Regions from separate parts of the Brevibacillus sp. RS1.1 genome, predicted to be linked through region 2. Evidence: riboswitches for the same ligand, from Rfam matches in the RefSeq annotation. Region 2 holds a riboswitch; each other region holds the start of a gene.
The links. Region 2 has a riboswitch for lysine ahead of HP570_RS07505 (aspartate kinase). Riboswitches for the same ligand answer to the same signal wherever they lie in the genome.
Positions count from the first base shown of each region.

Region 1: linked by a shared signal. The riboswitch ahead of HP570_RS10350 (amino acid permease) and the one ahead of HP570_RS07505 (aspartate kinase) in region 2 are both predicted to bind lysine.
Region 3: linked by a shared signal. The riboswitch ahead of dapD (2,3,4,5-tetrahydropyridine-2,6-dicarboxylate N-acetyltransferase) and the one ahead of HP570_RS07505 (aspartate kinase) in region 2 are both predicted to bind lysine.

Region 1 is NZ_JABSVA010000002.1:1,014,862-1,021,505, forward strand. Features, by position in the region: gene HP570_RS10335 (inositol monophosphatase family protein) at 1-309, shown strand, start outside; gene HP570_RS10340 (CGNR zinc finger domain-containing protein) at 341-898, opposite strand; gene HP570_RS10345 (DinB family protein) at 1,067-1,561, shown strand; lysine riboswitch at 1,646-1,831, shown strand; gene HP570_RS10350 (amino acid permease) at 1,946-3,394, shown strand; gene HP570_RS10355 (hypothetical protein) at 3,613-4,476, shown strand; gene HP570_RS10360 (hypothetical protein) at 4,626-4,817, shown strand; gene HP570_RS10365 (hypothetical protein) at 4,810-4,956, shown strand; gene HP570_RS10370 (TolC family protein) at 5,174-6,229, shown strand; gene HP570_RS10375 (aminoglycoside phosphotransferase family protein) at 6,301-6,644, opposite strand, start outside.
Region 2 is NZ_JABSVA010000002.1:411,759-418,402, forward strand. Features, by position in the region: gene sdhA (succinate dehydrogenase flavoprotein subunit) at 1-1,081, opposite strand, end outside; gene HP570_RS07495 (succinate dehydrogenase cytochrome b558 subunit) at 1,101-1,712, opposite strand; gene HP570_RS07500 (YslB family protein) at 2,141-2,593, shown strand; gene HP570_RS07505 (aspartate kinase) at 2,644-3,885, opposite strand; lysine riboswitch at 4,117-4,303, opposite strand; gene uvrC (excinuclease ABC subunit UvrC) at 4,406-6,187, opposite strand; gene HP570_RS07515 (DUF2164 domain-containing protein) at 6,226-6,477, opposite strand; gene HP570_RS07520 (ABC transporter ATP-binding protein) at 6,602-6,644, opposite strand, start outside.
Region 3 is NZ_JABSVA010000001.1:922,791-929,434, forward strand. Features, by position in the region: gene HP570_RS04280 (hypothetical protein) at 1-206, opposite strand, end outside; gene HP570_RS04285 (N-acetyldiaminopimelate deacetylase) at 481-1,614, opposite strand; gene HP570_RS04290 (aspartate aminotransferase family protein) at 1,618-2,832, opposite strand; gene dapD (2,3,4,5-tetrahydropyridine-2,6-dicarboxylate N-acetyltransferase) at 2,847-3,557, opposite strand; lysine riboswitch at 3,649-3,838, opposite strand; gene HP570_RS04300 (flavodoxin) at 3,979-4,419, shown strand; gene HP570_RS04305 (GNAT family N-acetyltransferase) at 4,488-5,036, shown strand; gene HP570_RS04310 (EcsC family protein) at 5,011-5,865, opposite strand; gene HP570_RS04315 (hypothetical protein) at 5,879-6,073, opposite strand; gene HP570_RS04320 (hypothetical protein) at 6,137-6,644, opposite strand, start outside.

The DNA.
Region 1 (6,644 bases), 600 kb from region 2:
CCGATGAACCTCTTGGTCGGAAAGTATACAGCGAATTCCTTGACGCGAGTGATGCCAGAAGCTTTTGCCATCCGCATGCAAGGCGCGGTATCACTCCATCTGGCCTATGTGGCGTGCGGACGACTCGACGGTTACTGGGAATACGGTGAAGGGGTGTATGATTGGCTGGCTGGTGCCCTTCTGGTCCAGGAAGCCGGAGGCAAAATTACGGATACACAGGGGAATGATTTTTGCTGGAAAAGCACAGGCATCGTAGCAGCGGGCTCGACCATCTACCCTCAGCTGATCCAATTGACCCCAGCTTCATAACGAACAGATAAAAAGGGTGAGCCTATGCGCATCACCCTTTCTCCTTTTTCCGCTCACGAAAACGGCGCACCTTCATCAGGTTTCCGCACATTTTGTCATCGCACCAGCGGCGCACCCGGTTGCGGCTTTCATCATAAAACACCCAGCGGCAATCCTCGTTGTCACATATTTTGATTCGCTCCAGATGCTGCGGGGCAAGCAGCTCCGCGAAAGAAGCCGCAATTTGTGCCATGACGAGGGGCCATCCCTCTGCTTGACTGGATTGCTTTTGCCTGTAGCCGCCCTCCTCATCCACATACAACACCTGTATATGAAAAGGGGCGAGAGCCAACACTTTGTTCAATTCCGCAAGGTCCTCCTCTTGGAATCGGTCTCCACGGACAACGGCTTCCAGCATACGTCTCAAACGCTCCCGTAATTGCAAAAGAGACGCGGCATACGCCTCATTCATCGGCAGCGGAGCGGTTAGGTTGTATGTTTGCAAAAAGGATGACAGCCATTCCTGGTTCTCTAGGCGATTTTCCCAACGACCAGAACCGCGCCAATCCCGCCAATCACTATTTAAAAAATCGATACAAAGCCAGTCCATGTCATCCACTCTCCTGACGAAACCCTTCATTTTTCTCTCTTGTATGACCATACAGGATATGGTAATCTTTATTCGTAACCACCGTAACTAGATTAACCAGTTACAACTTCATTTCTTATTGCTATTATAGCGTTTCATCAATCTGTTTCACAGACGAGGAGGAAGCGTATGAATCGGAAGGAATTGCTTTTGCACGGATGGGAATGTGCGTATGACAAGGAAGACTGGTATCCACCCCTAAAAGAAGCGCTTTCCGGGATATCAGCAGCGGAGGCTAGCTGGCGCCCTGTGGGAGAAGCAGCCAACACCATCTGGGAAAACGTCAGCCACCTTCTTTATTACAAAGAACGCCTCTTGCATCGTCTTTTGGGCACCGAATTCCCTGGCTCCGCGGAGACGAACGATGATACCTTCACCCCATCCGGTGGTCCCGCTGACGAAGACGCTTGGCAAGCTACCCTCTTGAAAATGGAAAGCGTCCACCGCCACATTCATGAACAGCTTTCCTTGCTGACGGATGAAGAGTTAAACCAGATGGCTACCTATACACCCATTTACCAAAACGTAATGAGTCTTGTCTTGCATGATGCGTTTCATACGGGACAAGTCGTCCAAGTTCGCAAGCTGCAAGGCTCCTGGCCCGCCAGACGCTCATTTGAATAACAAAATTTCACATTGATTAATCCCGAACAATCCTTTATAGTTGTTAAATCACATAATTTCATACATGTTATCCTCATCTTTCACGGTGGGGATAGAGGTCGCGGCTTTTATATCATCCTGTACGAGATTCAGAGAAAATCAATGACTCCAGGTAAGGAAAATCCGCCGAAGCTCATATCGCGTCTCTGTGCGATTGGGTTGGGGCTGTACTCGAAAGGGGCAGAACTGTCACGTTTGCATGCCAAGCAAACGTGGTGAGCTATCTTCAGTGAAGGCTTGGTGGGGATTGGATGATACCGCCCTATGCCATTTTTTTTGGCTATGGCGGTTTTTTAATTTCCGACCTTCCTTCTCAAAAATCAAGAAAGGTCGTGCAAGCAGCTTATGTCACAAAATCAATTGCAACGTGGTTTGAAAGCCCGACACCTGACGATGATCGCCATCGGCGGCTCGATTGGGACGGGATTGTTTCTCGCGAGTGGAGGCTCGATTCATTCCGCCGGACCAGGTGGAGCTTTAGTCGCCTATCTCGCTATTAGTATCATGGTTTACTTTTTAATGACCAGCTTGGGGGAAATGGCAGCCTTTATGCCTGTTTCCGGTTCGTTTTCGACGTATGCCACACGGTTCGTCGATCCATCTCTCGGCTTTGCTCTCGGTTGGAACTACTGGTACAACTGGGCGATTACCATTGCCGTCGAGCTGTCAGCTTCTGCACTCATTATGAAATATTGGTTCCCGGATACCCCAGCGATAGTGTGGAGCGCTTTGTTCCTCGGATTGCTGTTTGCCTTGAATCTCCTGTCTGTGAAAGCCTATGGAGAATCTGAATATTGGTTCGCCTTGATTAAAGTAGTAACGGTTATCATCTTTATTATTGTCGGTGTGTTGATGATTTTTGGCATTATGGGTGGTCAAGCAGTTGGCTTCCAAAACTTCACCAAAGGCGACGCGCCATTCAATGGCGGCTTCATGGCCCTGCTCGGTGTCTTTATGATTGCCGGATTCTCTTTCCAAGGAACAGAGCTGGTTGGTGTAGCAGCTGGGGAAAGCGAAGACCCTGCCCGCAATATTCCGAAGGCCATCCGTCAAATTTTTTGGCGCATCCTGCTCTTCTACATCCTCGCTATTTTGATCATTGGGTTGCTGGTTCCATACGATAATCCAAATCTGATCAGTGGCGACCTTACGGATATTGCGATCAGTCCGTTTACGATAGTATTTGAAAATGCCGGTTTTGCTTTTGCAGCATCCGTCATGAACGCGGTTATTCTCACGTCTGTATTGTCTGCTGGTAACTCTGGCATGTACGCATCTACACGCATGCTGTGGAACTTGGCGAAAGAAGGAAAAGCACCAAAATGGTTCGCAAAAGTAACAAGTAACGGTGTACCAATCAATGCATTGATCTTGACTGCGCTCATCGGCGCCCTTGCTTTTCTGTCCTCTCTGTTTGGGGATGGCGAAGTGTACGTATGGCTTTTGAATGCGTCCGGTATGTCAGGCTTCATCGCTTGGCTGGGAATTGCCATTAGTCACTACCGCTTCCGCAAAGCGTTTATCGCTCAGGGCCGAGACTTAAGCGAATTGCCTTATCGGGCAAAGTGGTTCCCGTTTGGACCGATTTTTGCCTTCATCATTTGCTGTATCGTTATTTTTGGGCAAAACTACTCCGCATTCATCGGGGGAACGGTTGACTGGTATGGCGTCCTGGTCTCTTACATTGGCCTGCCACTCTTCTTACTCATTTGGCTCGCTTATAAAATCAGCCAGAAGACCAAGGTCGTCCCTCTTGAACAAGTTGACTTCAGCATGGATGAATACACGAAATAATCGAAGAAAAATTTCGGATTCCCGTGATCTAAACGGGAGTCCTTTTTCATGTTTGCCAACCTATTAAAAACCGCCCCACAATAGCCGATAGTATAGAAAAGAAGCAATTGAGATCCGTTTCCTTCCGTTCTCACAACTCATACTAGTCATCTGATAAAAGGTAAACATGATCTCCTGCCTTCACGACTGAACATGAATCCATGTGAGGAGAGTAGAACATGCAAATCCAATCGTATTCCCGCTACCTAACCCCCCAGCTCCCAACTAGCCAAACTGCACCTAAAATGGTGACGGGAACTAGTCTGGGATTGCCCAAGCCCGATACGGTAGACCTTCGTTCACACAAGGCACGCGAGCTACCTGCTGATGCCATCGAACATCACAGCGTCCAATTTTTCTTTAGCACTGAGATTAATGAGCGTTTGGATAAAATTTTCGCAGATAAGCCACCCGAGGCTCGCAAAGCCTTTGACCACATCCTGGAGCAAAACTTTTTCAACTCCCAATCCACCTACACCGATGAAGAAAGAGCTGCTTTGGTAGAAGTCGGTTTAACCCAAGGCAAATATTTGGCAGACCAATACATGGCTGATGAGAAAAATGCTGCTGAATTTTTGGATACCCTCCATCTGCTCGCAGGTGTTGCCAAAACACGAAAGGTTGACCCTGCAACTGGCAGTGTCAGCTACGTAGAGCTTCCGCAAAAACCACAAGGGGCGCCGAACGACTATGTTAATCCATCCAAGCTGATGGAGCGGTATGACCCAGAAGCCTACAAAAAAATGCAAGCGGCCACAACCAATCCAACAGAGAAAGTAAGCATGCTGATTCAATTCGTCAAAAAGCTGCAACATCGTCCAGACTGGATCACACAATACCGGAACGAACAAGCTACGCTTCTCTCCGATTTAAAAAACACAAAAATCACTAACCGCTTCGAGAATGTAAATACAAAGGACACCACTGAATTTGTTCGTCAAATGAATAAGCTCACTGAAAATGCTTCCTTTTCTGCGATCACACCATTGCTACAAACGAATCTTGCTTCTTTTATGAAGAGCCTGGCCAAGAAAACGAGTTAACTGCACAAAGATGATCGGCACAGCCCCTCCCGAACTTTCTGGGACTGGGGCTGTTTTTTTCTGGTGTAGTCCGGGTCCCGTTGCTTTTCCATTTAAGGAAATGTACAGGCAGGTGGTGGATATACTAACCCGTAAAGGAGGAGACGAACATGGTTGACAATCGCGAAAACGACCTGCCTGATTTCAAGCAACTGGATGACAGACTGATCGCTCAACCTCCCACGAGTCCAATACTCGCAATCCGTACCAATCTGGACAAGGAACCAAATGACGTCGACAATCCGTATGTGCAGCAAGACTCTACATCCACTGGACAAAATAAGGGGGAAGCAAATGACTGATCGTACCTCACAGGAAAAGCCCGACATGGGTTATAACGGAAGCAATATGCATGGTTACTCCCTTACGCCAAAGGAAGGGACATTGAACCAAACTGCCAAGTCGGCTACGGAAAACAAAGAAAACAGGGACAAAGAATAGTACTTTTCCCATTATGAAAAACAAATCCCCTTTGGGGAAACAGGCAGTTGCTCACTTTGCCTTTTTCCGGAAGGGGATTTCTTTTGGGGTTCTGGCCAAGAACGTGGTGAAAAACATTTTTTTATTGACGAAATTGTATTGGAAATATATACTTTTCATGGATTTGATAATGAGAATCGTTATCAAATCCTTTTATATATAATCAGGAGGTTTCCCCATGAAATCCAGGCTCTTCAAACACATTTATAGTACAACTTTAGTCACTTCACTCCTTACAGGTGGTGCCCATTTTGCTCTGGCTGCTCCACTCGTGGCCACTGCGGAACAGACGGATGTTTCCCCTTTGTCGCTAGATTTCGCAGTCGAACAGGCAATAAAGAACAGCGTTGATCTGGAGCTGCTTCGAATTGAATTAGATATAACGAAGTACGAAACATCCATCACACTAAGAGAAAAGGAAGAAATCAAAAAATCCGACGTCATAACTCTGGCTGATGCAAAAAAGAAATTCGAAGACGCCGCCAAAGCGATCAAAGAAGTGGTTGCCGATGAAGTCGCCCTGAATACGCAAAAAAACACCGTTCAATTGCAAGTACATAAAGCTTTCTTCGAAGTCCAATCATTAGACGCCAAAATCAAAGCGCAAAAGAAGAGCTTGCAAAGACAGTACTGGCTGAACTCCCAAGAAACAGAAGCTCACAAAAATCTTGCTGCCCTTGAAGCCAGCTACAAGCAAGCGTTAGCCAAGCTCAACGATTTATTGAATGAAAAAGCAGACAGACAATGGAGAATGATCGCGACTGATCTGACCCAGCACGAGCTGCTTTCCCTGGAGCAATTGCAAGCAAAAGCTTTTGAAAAGCGTCCTGAGATGATCAAAGCGCAAGCAGAAATAGATTTTACCCAAGTAAGAATTGATTACACGGCAGAGTATTCCGCACTAAGCACACATAAAGGAATAATTGCAAAAAATGAGCACAAAAAAGCGGAACTGCAAAAACAAAAAACGCAAAAGAAAATCAGTCAAGAAGTAAGTGACAACTATACGAAGGTACTCACAGCGAAAAAGGCATTAGAAGAAAGTACAACAAAGAAAGAAACCGCATTGGAGCGCTATCAGGCAACAATCGATCAATATAGATTGGGGAAGGCATCGATGAAAGAATTGATGGAAGACGAAGCAAGCCTGTTTGACTCTGAAACAAAAGCAATTGAATCGGTTTATCAATACAATCTCGCTGCTACCACCTTGAACCAGTCAATTGGCTATTAATATTCCGCATTACGAAGGATCTCATTTATTCATATAAAATAAAGAAGGCTTCATCCCAAAGGGTGAAGCCCTTACTCATTTAACAGTCTCTCAAAAACTCCCGGCATCACCAGACGACCACCGTCTATCCCAAAATCCTCTATGAACCACCAAGCTGATAGCACACTATGGCAATACGCCCACGCCAACACTCTCTCTTTTTGCAAAGACAGCGCCTTCGTCAGCCCATCGACCCGCTGCTTCATTACCTCTTCTACTCCATCCTCTGGCAAATGGTTCAGCAAAAACGGAATCACCTCGTATTCCGTCTCCCCGATCAGCCCTTTTGGATCAATTGCCAACCACGGCTCTCTTTCTGCCCGCAAAATATTTTCATGATGAAGATCACCATGCAGCAGGTACAATTCTTTTTGTG
Region 2 (6,644 bases):
CTACCCACATACCACCCATGGAGTAGTGAACCGCAGGGAAAATCTTCATTGGAACTTTACGTGGGTCATCCCCAACGAATTTTTCGTAAATCTCGATAATACCGCCCAATTTTACATCCAGTTCTTTTGGATCTTTGTGGGACAGGTCGAGGTATACCATGTTTTCGCCGTTGATACCCAGCTTCATATCTACGCAAACAGAGAAGATTTCGCGAGTCGCGATGTCACGCGGAACCAGGTTTCCGTAAGCAGGGTATTTATCTTCCAGGAAGTACCAAGGCTTACCGTCTCTGTACGTCCATACACGACCACCCTCACCACGAGCAGACTCGGACATCAGACGCAGCTTGTCGTCGCCCGGGATTGCAGTTGGGTGAATTTGGATCATCTCACCATTGGAGTAGATAACCCCTTGTTGATACGCCGCAGATGCTGCTGTACCAGTATTGATAATCGAGTTCGTCGATTTACCGAAGATGATACCAGGTCCGCCTGTTGCCAAAATAACGGCATCCGCACGGAAGGATTGAATTTCACCGGAACGCATGTTCTGTGCAGTGATCCCGCGACAGGTTCCTGTATCGTCCAAAACGGCTCCGAGGAAATCCCAATATTCGTACTTGGTTACCAGACCTTCAGCTTCATAACGGCGTACTTGTTCGTCCAATGCGTACAAAAGCTGTTGTCCAGTTGTCGCACCCGCAAAAGCGGTACGGTGATGCTTGGTTCCCCCGAAACGACGGAAGTCCAACAGACCTTCTGGCGTACGGTTAAACATAACGCCCATACGGTCCAACATATAGATGATGCCAGGTGCTGCATCGCACATTGCTTTAACTGGCGGTTGGTTTGCCAAGAAGTCTCCGCCATATACTGTATCGTCGAAGTGCTCCCATGTGGAGTCGCCTTCCCCTTTGGTATTTACCGCTCCGTTAATACCGCCCTGCGCACAGACAGAGTGGGAACGTTTTACCGGAACCAGGGAGAACAGCTGAACAGGAACGCCTTTTTCTGCTGCTTTGATGGTAGCCATCAAGCCGGCCAAACCTCCACCGACAATGATCAGTTTACCTTTTGCCATGTGTTTTGTCCCCCTATCCCTACAAAATGAAAGCCGACATCGCACGCAAGCCGATGAAGGTTACAATTACGAATACGCCCAAAGTCAGGAATGTTGCAATGCGCTGGGAACGCGGCCCAACTGTAATTCCCCAGTGAACCAGGAACGACCACAGTCCGTTGGAGAAGTGGAAAGTCGTGCTAATAATCCCGATAGTGTAGAATACGATCATTGCAGGACTGCTCAAAATGTTTGCCATCATGTCAAAATCCACGTGTGCACCCATTGCTTTTTGGATACGGGTTTCCCAAACGTGCCAAACGATAAAAATGAGGGTAATGACTCCTGTAACACGTTGCCACAAGAACATTTGGTTTCGGAAGTAACCGAAGTTCCCTACGTTTTGCTTTGCTTGGAACGCAATGTAGATACCGTAAATAGCGTGAAACAGGATCGGGAGGTAGATGAAAACAAATTCAAGCACCAATACGAATGGAACATTTTCAATCAAACCAACTGTTTGATTAAAAGCTTCGGCTCCACGGGTCGCTTGGTAGTTAGCTGTCAAGTGAAACAGCAGGAAGAGCCCGATCGGAAACAAACCAAGAAGTGAGTGGAGCTTGTGACTGAGAAAGCTATGGCCTTTCGCCATACAATGGTCCCCCTTTCAATGTATGTAACTCTCAATTTTGTGAAAAACGTCAAGCATCACCGCAAGCGGTCCAAAACGGCTTCGACCGTTTTGATAGACCTTTCCCCAATATCCTAACCCATTGCTTCACCCATTAGACATAGCAAAACCACCACGATCATTTTATGAACGGGATCTTGACGCTGTTCACAAAATGACTGCGTTCACTAGATCAAATGAATTTGTCGGAATGTGTCAAAATACGAGAAAAAGTTGGGCAAAACTATGACCAAATCCAATTGTACTCTTGTCGACACAGAGCGTCAAGACAATCAATGTACTAAATACATTGATAGAATAACTTTGTTTAGTCCAGCTATTTTTTCTATTCCGATGTCATGAATGCGTGTCCCTCCTCATAATCTAGTAAAGACAGGAGGGAAGCACATATGAAAGAGAAGGATCAGCTTGCAGCACTATTGCCGCCAGAGACCATTCCCTATGCAGAGAGAATGAATATGCCCTATCTTGGCTATCATCTTCTACGCGAAACGCTTACTAGCACCCTGCTAGGCGATAGTGAGAACCATATTCTCTATTGGATAGGAAAAAATATGGGCCGCCAAATCCCCATTCAATCTGCAGCAGGCCCGATTATGCCTTTTATTCGGCTTGGATTAGGTCAGCTAGACGTCCTCGAGGAGAACGAGCAAACGATCGTCTATTCACTCAATCATTCCATTTTTAGCTATCAGTCTATAGAAAGACTAGGTTGCAGTCTTTCCTTTGAAGCCGGGATCATCGCAGGTATGATTGAGCAGTGGAAAGAAAAAGAAGCGTTCAGCAAAATCGAAATGGAAAGCCCTTTAGACATACGCATCTCTGTACAAGTGGCGTCATGAACAAAATGCCCCCTCTACCTATAAGAAGGGAGAGGGAGCATCTTATCTTTTTATACTCCGTGCACAACCGCGGTTTCTTCAACATCCAGACCATAGGCCGAATGAAGACTGCGAACAGCCAGCTCTGTCAAAGCTGCTGGAATGACGCAAGAAACCTTGATATCAGAAGTTGATACCATTTTAATAGAAATTTCTTTTTCTGCCAGAACGCGGAACATTTCGGCAGCTACCCCTGGATTGTTGATCATTCCAGAGCCGACAATGGATACTTTGGTCAAGCTTTCCTCGAAATCGACTTTTTCAAAGCCAAGCTCGTCTTTGTTTCTGTCCAGCGTATCCAGTGCTTTTTTCAGATCATCCGCTGCAACTGTAAAGGAAATATTTGTAACAGTAGCATCATAAGAGCTTTGGATAATAATATCGACATTCACCTGATTGTCCGCCAGCGTATTGAACAGACGGGAGAGCGTCCCGACCTTGGCAGGCATGCCGACAACCGTGATTTTGGCTACATCTTCATCGTGTGCAACTCCACTTACTACTCTTCCTGTTTCCATGTTGGCAACCTCCTCAACGTACGTACCATCTTCGGCAGTAAAGCTAGAGCGGACGACCAGCCTTACCTTGTATTTTTTCGCAGCCTCAACTGACCTAGGATGAAGAACCCCTGCACCGAGGTTCGCCAGCTCCAGCATCTCATCATACGAGATCGTATCCAGCTTGCTCGCAGCTGGAACCATTCGCGGATCAGCTGTATACACCCCGGACACGTCCGTAAAGATTTCGCATTTCTCAGCGTTCAAACTGGCTGCGAGTGTAACCGCAGATGTATCCGATCCACCGCGGCCGAGCGTCGTAATTTCCCCTTCGTCACTGATCCCTTGGAATCCTGCCACGATCACCACACGACCACGACTGAGCTCGGATTGAATCCGTTCTGGATCAATCTGCTTGATCCGTGCTCTTCCGTGAATCGCCTCTGTGGTGATTCCAGCTTGCCAGCCCGTAAGAGAAATGGCATCGTAGCCTTTTGTATGCAAGGCCATCGACAAAAGCGCGATCGATACCTGCTCCCCCGTGGTCAGCAGCATATCCATTTCACGCTCAGATGGGTATGCGCTAATCTGCTTGGCCATGTCTACCAACACGTCAGTAGATTTCCCCATTGCAGAAACAACAACTACCACATCATGCCCTTCCTCTTTATAGCTGATAATTCGATCCGCAACTCGTAAAATTCGCTCAATGGTACCTACAGAGGTGCCTCCGTATTTCTGCACGATCAACCCCATGCGGCTTCTCTCCCTTTTTCTCATATCCAATATTGGTATTTATCTCGTATCGTATGGTTTTTCACTATTCTCTCTATAAGGAAAAGTCTTGCATTTTTATTTTACAAAAAAGGCACCGACAAGGAATAAGACCTGCCGCTGCCTACTGTTTCGACATACCGGTTCCTCCCTCCCAATACACGCGGACAACGAAGATTGACAGTTATCACCATCAAAACTCACATTGACACACCGTGAGATAGCTCTCCATCTGACAATTGGTCATTGTGCAGATGACAGTCCTGCATTTGTTCAACGCAGACCCAGCATGGAGAAAAGCGGGTTTCCCCCCACACTTCGGCGAATTCCCCTTTCCCGACCCTTCACAGATACCCGATCTCAGGGTGGTACTCTTGGTTTTCGCGCCTCTACCTCACTCCATAATGGAAGTGAGGCTAACTATTCTGTTTGAATCGGATTATATCATGAGTCTAAAAATGGATCAATTCCTTTTTAAAGGTTGTTCCAAAAGTCACACTGGCTATGTGTCCAGCTTACGCAGATGCCCGATGATTTCTTTTGCCAGCTTGTCGCCGATTCCCAATTGGCGGAAGTCTTCAACGGTCGCCTCGCGCATTTTTTTCAACGAGCCAAAATGAGAGAACAACAGCTTGCGCCGCTTTTCACCAATACCCGGGATCTCATCCAACTGCGAGGAAAGCATCGTTTTTGTCCGGGATTGTCTGTGGAACGTAATAACAAAACGGTGGACTTCATCCTGGATACGCTGCAACAAATAAAACTCATAGCTATCACGTCTAAGATTTACAGGCTCTGGCGGATCTCCGTACATGAGCTGAGCAGTGCGGTGCTTCTCATCCTTCGCCAGACCACAGACAGGAATATAGAGACCTAGCTCGTTTTCCAGCACGTCCATAGCTGCACTGATTTGGCCTTTACCACCATCGATCACAATCAGGTCGGGCATTGGCTGGTTTTCTTTCAGCAGACGAGAGTAACGACGGCGAACGACTTCGCGCATGGAGCCGTAATCATCTGGTCCCTCTACGGTTTTGATCTTGAATTTGCGGTATTCCTTTTTGTCAGGGCGACCGTCTGTAAACACAATCATCGCAGACACTGGCTCTGTTCCCTGAATGTTGGAGTTGTCAAACGCTTCAATTCGATGAGGAACCGGAATCCCTAAAATGTGACCGAGATTGTGTACTGCTTGGACCGTACGAGCATCGTCCTTGGACATCAGCGCGAACTTCTCCTGCAAAGCAATACGTGCGTTCTCGGTAGCCATCTTCACGAGCTCATGTTTTTTGCCTCTTTTCGGAGCATGGACTTTGATGCCCAACCACTCACTCAAAAGCTCTGGTTCACTCTCTTGCGGGAGCAGTATTTCTTTTGGCAGCGCATTTTGCTTGTCGTAGTAGAACTGGCTCACATAAGACATGAAGTCCTCGGTTTCGCTTCCATAGTATGGAAAGGAGGTCGTCTGACGCTCGATCATCTTCCCTTTTCGCATATAAAACACCTGGATGCACATCCAGCCTTTTTCCACAGCAAACCCGATAATGTCGCGGTCTATCGTATCGGTGAACGTGATCTTCTGCTTCTCCATTACGGCTTCGATGCTCTTGATCTGATCACGATATTCCTTGGCTCGTTCGAACTCCATGTTTTCTGCGGCTTGCAGCATTTTTTCCGTGAGGGTTTGCTTCATTTCCTCATGGCCACCATCGAGGAACTGGCTGATTTGATCCACCAAACGCTGGTTTTCCTCTGCCGATACCTCGTACACACAGGGCGCAAGACATTGTCCCAAATGGTAGTAAAGACAAACCTGCTTGGGCATATTGCGACATTTTCGCAACGGATAGAGCCGATCCAGCAGCTTCTTCACCTCGGAGGCATCTCCGGCATTCGGATAGGGCCCGAAATACTTAGCTTTATCTTTTAATACCTTACGGGTAATCTCCAGACGTGGCTGCGCCTCATTCGTAATCTTGATGTATGGATACGTCTTGTCATCGCGAAGCATGACATTGTATCGCGGGTCGTGCTCCTTGATAAGGTTACACTCGAGGATAAGCGCCTCAATCGCTGAGGATACCACAATGTACTCAAAGTCCACGATCTCACTGACCAACAGCTGCGTCTTCCCGTTATGACTGCCTGTAAAATACGAGCGGACGCGGTTTTTCAGCACCTTGGCTTTTCCGACGTAAATGATTTCCCCGTTCGCATTTTTCATCAGGTAGCAGCCTGGTTTATCTGGCAGGACGGCCAGTTTATCTTTTAAGGAGCTGTTCATGGCTGCTCCCTCCTCTTTGCTCTATATCTGCCTAGCATCTATTTGTTCTTGTGGATTGGCTTTTCCAATACATACAGTTCATCTTCTAAGGAACTCATCCGTTCCATCAGCAGCTTGCGGCTGTCTTGCACCCCTTGATTGTAATAGAAAGGGCCGAGCTCTTTTGAAAAAAAGGCAACCAACTCTTCCGTCTCCAAATTGCCGAGTGTCTCCGACCGTTCTTCTTTAAAATAGCGTTGTACTTGATGAACAAGATACTCCATTTGCTCTCTCGTCAATTTGGTTGGCATCGTATCCGGCTTCCTTCCCATTTCGCATCATAAGAGAATATACGTTCTATCCTTCATAGTACCATGGAATCCATACGAAAAAAACTGCCGCCTCATTCCATGGCGACAGTTTTTATAGGCAGACCTAGTGCTTGCGACCGCCCAAATACGCTTCTTTTACACGCTCG
Region 3 (6,644 bases), on a different contig from region 2:
TTGCCAGATTGCTGATCGTAATCGACGAAACCACCGAGCTTGTTCACTATTGATTCTACCGATTCAGCCTTGGATGCTGGCATTTCACTCGCTACAGTTTCCGCACCGAAAAATACGCGCATCGCACCTTCTCCCAGCGCAGTAGTGCTCCCCACCCCTGCTGCTACAGTCAACGCCAACAAGGCCGATAACCATGCTTTTTTCATGTCAATAATCCTCCTGTATGTGTGCGCGGCAGCGCTTGTTTTTCCGGAATTTCTTCTCCCTAGTTTATACGTTTGGAAAAGGAAATAGTTGTGCTGCCCTGATAAGTTTTTTCAACAATATCCACAATATCCACAAACACAAAAACCTTAGGAAGAAAGACTTATACACAGAGATGTTAGTAACTACTTCTTACTCTTGACCAAAATATAGCTGGGAATGACACAGCAAAAAGAGCGGCTATCCAGCCACTCTTTTTTTTACTCCTGACACTTGCTACTCCTGTTGCGAAAGCCAAGTAAAATACCGGGAGACCAGTCGAATAGCAACCTCGATCGCGTCTTCATTGGGCTCAATTTTGGAATGGTGCAAGCCGTATGGCGTTTGCACACCCAGCCAGAATAAAAAGCCGGGGATTTCTTTCAAAAAGTACCCGAAGTCTTCTCCGGTCATAGCTTCCTTGCAGGCGATGAGAGTTACATCATCACATTGCTCCTGTACCCATTGCATGAAGTCTGTCGTTAGCTGCTCCTCGTTGTAAACCTGGCAGTAACCAACGCCATAGTCAATCGTTGCCTGGCAATCAAAGCCTATTTCCACTCCCTTTACGAGAGATTCAATGCGGCTTTTGACAAGTGCCATCGATTCCATCGAAAAGGTTCGGATCGTCCCTTCTAGCCTGGACTTCTCCGCGATAATGTTTTGCTTCGTCCCGCTCTCCAGCTTGCCAATCGTTACGACGGCAGAATCCAATGGATCGATATTGCGCGAAATAATCGATTGAAGCTGTGTCACCAGATGGCTTCCTGCAACCACCATGTCATTCGCCTTGTGAGGGAAGGCTGCATGCCCCCCTTTGCCGACCAGATCAATGTACAACTCAGAAGTGTTGGCAAACAAAATTCCTGGCTTTGTCGCAATTTGACCAACTGGGTATTCTGGCGCGATATGCAGAGCAAAAATGCAGTCCGGTCGCCACTCTGCAAACTCTTCACTTTCCATCATCGGCCAAGCACCGCCAGGACCTTCTTCTGCCGGCTGGAAGAGGAACAGCAAATCATCTGCGATCGAATGCTCAGTAAAATGCGTCAGGAGGCCAAGAGCAATTGCCATATGCATGTCATGGCCGCAAGCATGCATATACCCTTCATGAAGCGATCGAAACGGATAGGACGTTTCCTCTACGATCGGTAGGCCATCCATATCCGTCCGCCAGGCAATTAGTCGTTTTGGCTTTGTTCCTGCCAGCTTGACCAAAATGCCTGTCCGCCACGTTTTGATCTCGATTCGCTCCTGAGGCAGCTTTTTCAAATAATCGAGCAAGTATTGCTGCGTCTTCACTTCAGCGAAGCCTGGCTCCGGTATTTGGTGCAAATCTCGGCGAATTTGTGTAAACAAGGAAGTCGTCATGGTCTACGCCTCCTTTTTCGTACCTGTTCTTGCTGTTAATTGCTCTTCAAACACAGCAAGGAAACGGTCGACATCGGCTTTTGTCAACGTCAGTGGCGGCAGCAGGCGAACAATCGTTTTCTGCGTCACGTCTACAAGGATTCCTTCGTCAAGCAATGCTTGCTGCAAGTGGCTTACCTCTTCTGGGGTGGAAGAGAGCGGAATTCCAACCATCAAGCCTTTTCCGCGAAGGGATTGCAGTTGATCTGGAAGACGCGTTCGCAACGCTTCCAACCCCGACCACAGGTACGCAATCACTTCTTCTACATGAGCGATGAAGGCTGGATTAAGCAATTCGTCCAACACGACATTCCCCAGGGCAGCAGACAATGGCGATGGTGCAAATGTCGTTCCGTGATCCCCCGGTTTGAACTGGTTCATCAGCTTTGGACCAGCGATGACACCGCCGAGTGGAAGCCCTCCCCCTATGCCTTTGGCGAATAGGATAAGGTCTGGCGTTACGCCTGCATGCTCATAAGCAAACAGCTTTCCTGTTCTGCCCATTCCTGTCTGGATTTCGTCCATGACAAAGAGCATGCCTTCTTGTTCACAGATGGCAGCTACCTCTCGCAAGAACGCTTCTGTTAGTGGCACGACACCGCCGGAACCCAAGACTGGCTCCATAAGGACTGCAGCGGGTCTTGCCTCCTGGCAAATCGCTCGCAATCCTGCCGTGTCCTCCACATCCAGTTCATAAACAGGAAAAGCTGGCTGAGGAAAGTCTTGATAGACGTGAGCCTGCCTCGTCAGACGTACTGCTCCAAGTGTTCGCCCGTGAAAGCTGTTGCGTAAAACAACGATGCCTTCACGACCTGCTCCCTCGTTTTTCGTCCATTTATGAATCAGCTTGATCGCAGACTCTGTGGCCTCCGCACCAGAGTTGGTGAAAAACACCTTACCGCTGATGCTGTTTGCAACCAAACGCTCCGCTAATCGGATAGCCGGCTTGTTTAAAAATACATTGGAAATATGCAAGAAGCGCTCTCCCTGCTCACGCAGAGCCTGTACAATGCGCGGATGAGAATGCCCCAAAACGTTTACCGCGAGTCCAGTAAACAAGTCGAGATAACTCTTCCCGTTCGTATCGTACAAGTAATTTCCTTCGCCTTTCTCTATGGCAATCGGAATTCTTTTATAAGAGGAGACGATATATTGTTCATCGAGCGAACGCCAGTCCATGTGCACTCTCTCCCTTACAGCTGACGTAGCTCCTGCTTGATCTCTGTCTTGGAACGAGTTTTTTCATCGATTTGCTTGATCACACGTGCAGGTGTTCCCGCAACTACTACGTATGGAGGTACATCTTCAATGACGACAGCACCTGCTGCAACAACAGCACCTTTTCCTACGCGTACACCTTCCAGAATGACAGCATTTGCTCCGATGACAACATCATCCTCGACAACAACTGGCTGTGCAGACGGCGGCTCGATAACGCCTGCGATAACCGATCCAGCGCCGATGTGGCAGTTTTTCCCGATGGTTCCACGTCCACCTACTACAACATTCATATCGATCATCGTACCTTCACCGATCACTGCACCGATGTTAATGGAAGCACCCATCATGATGACCGCATTGTTACCGATTGTCACTTGGTCACGGATAATAGCGCCTGGCTCAATACGCGCTTGAATCCCTTTTGTATCCAGCAACGGAATAGCGGAGTTGCGACGATCGCTTTCTACTACATAATCTTCAATTTTGTCTGCGTTAGCAGCGAGTACTGGCTCAATCTCTTTCCACTCACCAAAAACAACACCAGTCGGACCAGTAATGAAGGCTTTGGAACTCGCACCAAAGTCGATTCCCTCCAGGTTCCCTTTCACATATACCTTCACAGGTGTTTTCTTTTCGCTTTTTTGAATAAACGCGATAATTTCGTTAGCATCCATCATGTTCATTGTTACATCCTCCTCAAAATAACAGCATGGTAAATCAAAAAAAGCAATGAGTGCATTCGCTATCTCATTGCTTTTGATACTACGTAAGCAAATCATAAATAGCGCTCCACAAAAAGATGTAAGGTCCCTTGTGACAGGATGTTCATTTTTCATGAAACACCCCAGCCTGTGCTACGTAGGGGCATAGCATAAGCTTCGGCGCTTTAGCCTTTCTTCCTTCTCCTGCCCCCTGGCAGATTGCGAAAAGGCTTACTCTTCTTCGGCGCACCTCTATTTAGTGTACATTATATTAATTTTATTTAACTCTACCAAAATCAATGAAACGTGGCAAGATGAAAAAAGTTATTGACAACGATTCTCATTTTCATTAATTTTATTTGTGAGAATGATACTCATTATCTAATTGGAGGTTTTACGTTTTATGAGCATTTTGATGGTATACGCGAGCATGACAGGGAATACACAGGAAATTGCTGAAGCAATTGCAGAAGGTATTCGTTCAACTGGTGCTGAGCTGGAGATAAAAGAAGTAATGGACGCGAATGCAAAAGAACTCGAGGCTTACGACGGAATCTTGCTTGGTGCCTACACATGGGGCGATGGCGAACTCCCAGATGAATGCCTGGATTTCTATGAGGAGATGGACGATATTGACCTTAGTGGGAAAAAGGTTGTTGCTTTTGGCTCTTGCGATTCCGCTTACGAGCATGTCGGTGCAGCTGTTGATATTTTGCTGAAAAAGGCGAGTGAGCGTGGCGCAGAAACTCCTCTGGAAGGTTTGAAAATCGAGCTTTCTCCTACAGCAAAAGAAGTGGAAACTTGCAAAGCATTCGGGGTATCGTTTGCTGAATTGCTCGGCTAATCGATGTTTCCCAAATACTCTGGCACATGCTATACTATCAATCCAACTTTTTAAGGAGGATTGATCTCATGTCACTACATACAGACGAGATTCTGTTACGACCTCTCCACCAACAAGACGCAGCCGAGCTCCTAGAGCTTCGGCTGCGTAATCATGAATTTCTCCAACCATTTGAACCGATCCGCCCCGCTTCATTTCTGACCCTTCCAGCACAGCAAGAACAGATTTCACAAGCACAGAATGATTTTGAACGTGGTACTGCCTATGCTTTTGGTGTATTCTCCCGGGAATCCGAAAAGATGATTGGACGTGTAGCGTTGTCGAATGTCGCACGCGGCGCATGGCAAAATGCGACGATTGGCTACTTCATGGATCAGGCCTGCAATGGCAAAGGCTATACAACACTAGCTGTAAATCTTGCCCTTCGCTTTGCTCTAACGGATGTTGGGCTACACAGGGTACAAGCGGCTGTCATGCCTCGCAACCAAGCTTCCATTCGTGTCTTGGAGAAAAACCGGTTTCGCCAGGAAGGGCTATCGTTACGCTATTTGCAAATTAACGGTGTATGGGAGGACCATCTCATCTACGCTCTTACTGCTGAGGAGTGGTCTGTGTAATCTCCTTGCTCTTTTCAATCTCGCGCAGCCGCTCCAGGATGCGCCGTTTGCGGTACAGCATCATCCCCGCTTCGGCGACATCCTTTACGGTTGAGCGATTCAAATACGCTCCGAACAAAATACCCGCAATAGGCACCATTTGAAATAACTTTTTCCACCCGAAGTTTTCTGTGTACGTAACCACGACTTCACGCCATCCCTGCAATTGTGCCATTACCTCTCTCTGCGCACTTGGTTCATCAAAGCGGGAGAGCTCAGCGAGTATCGCTTTTTTCCCTACGATGTCTGATGAAGCAAATTGCAAGCATTTGACGACAAACAGCCGCTCCCTCTTCTCTTCCGGTCGATAGCCATAGGCAAGCGCCGTCTCTTGTAATACTTTTAGGGATGTCCCCATCAATAGCGGGATATCGATCGCGAGGGTAAATATCCCCCCGAAGCCAGTCGTCGCACCTTGCACTGTGGCAAAATTCGCACGTGAATCCTTCAGCTCCATTGCGACATCATTCATGATTGTAAGCGGTACAGCAGCAATCTCCTCCTTGCCAATTACAGAAGTACCGGATCCCTCTAACCGTTTGTCAAACCGCTTGTATATTGATTCATCCTGCACCAAATAAGTCCCACCTGTCTCGAGAAAGGCTGCCATTTCATCTACGGCTTTTCCCAGCTTCTCCTGAACAAATGCAGGCGTAATCCGATCCAAGAGAACAAAAGGAAGTCTGCCAAGCTTTTCCCAGAACCACAAGTCGTTCTGATCCTTCTCCCAGTCCTCCACTTCGCGTAAGGCCGTAACCAATGTCTCCCTAGACTCTTTCAACCCCAACAACCTCCCTGCCTGCTCACTCAGATTCTCCTCGCTTCCACTGACATTGGTTGCGCAAGATGGACTTGATATAGTCCTGCAACTCTTCTGGCGTGGCGTGGCAGACGAATTCTTTTATATTTCTTACGATCCCCAGCTTCAAATGTTTCACTTGCTCTCCTTCGATCCGAAAGCCGAACTTTTCCAAGATTACCTTCTGTTCATTTGTCACAGAACTTCCTCCCCTTGTAGTCGAAAACCCCCATGCCAAAATGCAAGGGGGTTTTCCTATCTACTATTTCACTTCAATTGTAAGCGTCAATGTTTCATTACGCTCATTTACATCGTTTTTCTTCGTGTACTTTCTTTTGGAGTTGATAACCGTGCAGGTCTTATTGCTGAGCGTATTCGTTACCTTGATCTTGTATTCCCCAGGCTTATCCGTATCGATATACCTGTTCAAATTCAGTGATTCAAGTCCCTCGCTATCGTCGACATCACCTTTGCTGGGCTTGATGCTGGCGATCTCTTCTTCCCCGAAAAAGATTTCGATCCGATTTTCTGAGGAAATGGTACCATTACTGTGCTTCCGGTTGGCACCAATACCGATCTCGCCATGTTTCCATTCAAATTTCGGCATATAGTAGGACTTCTTTTCGCTCTTATCCCTGATCTTTTTGGATCCGACTAGCTCAGCATGAGTAGCGATCAGCCTTAGGTCTTCCATTTCGAGATCATCGCCTGCGTTCACGGTAATCTTTTGTCCGTCCCGGTATTCCTTGCCGCTCTCGCTTCGAAGAAGA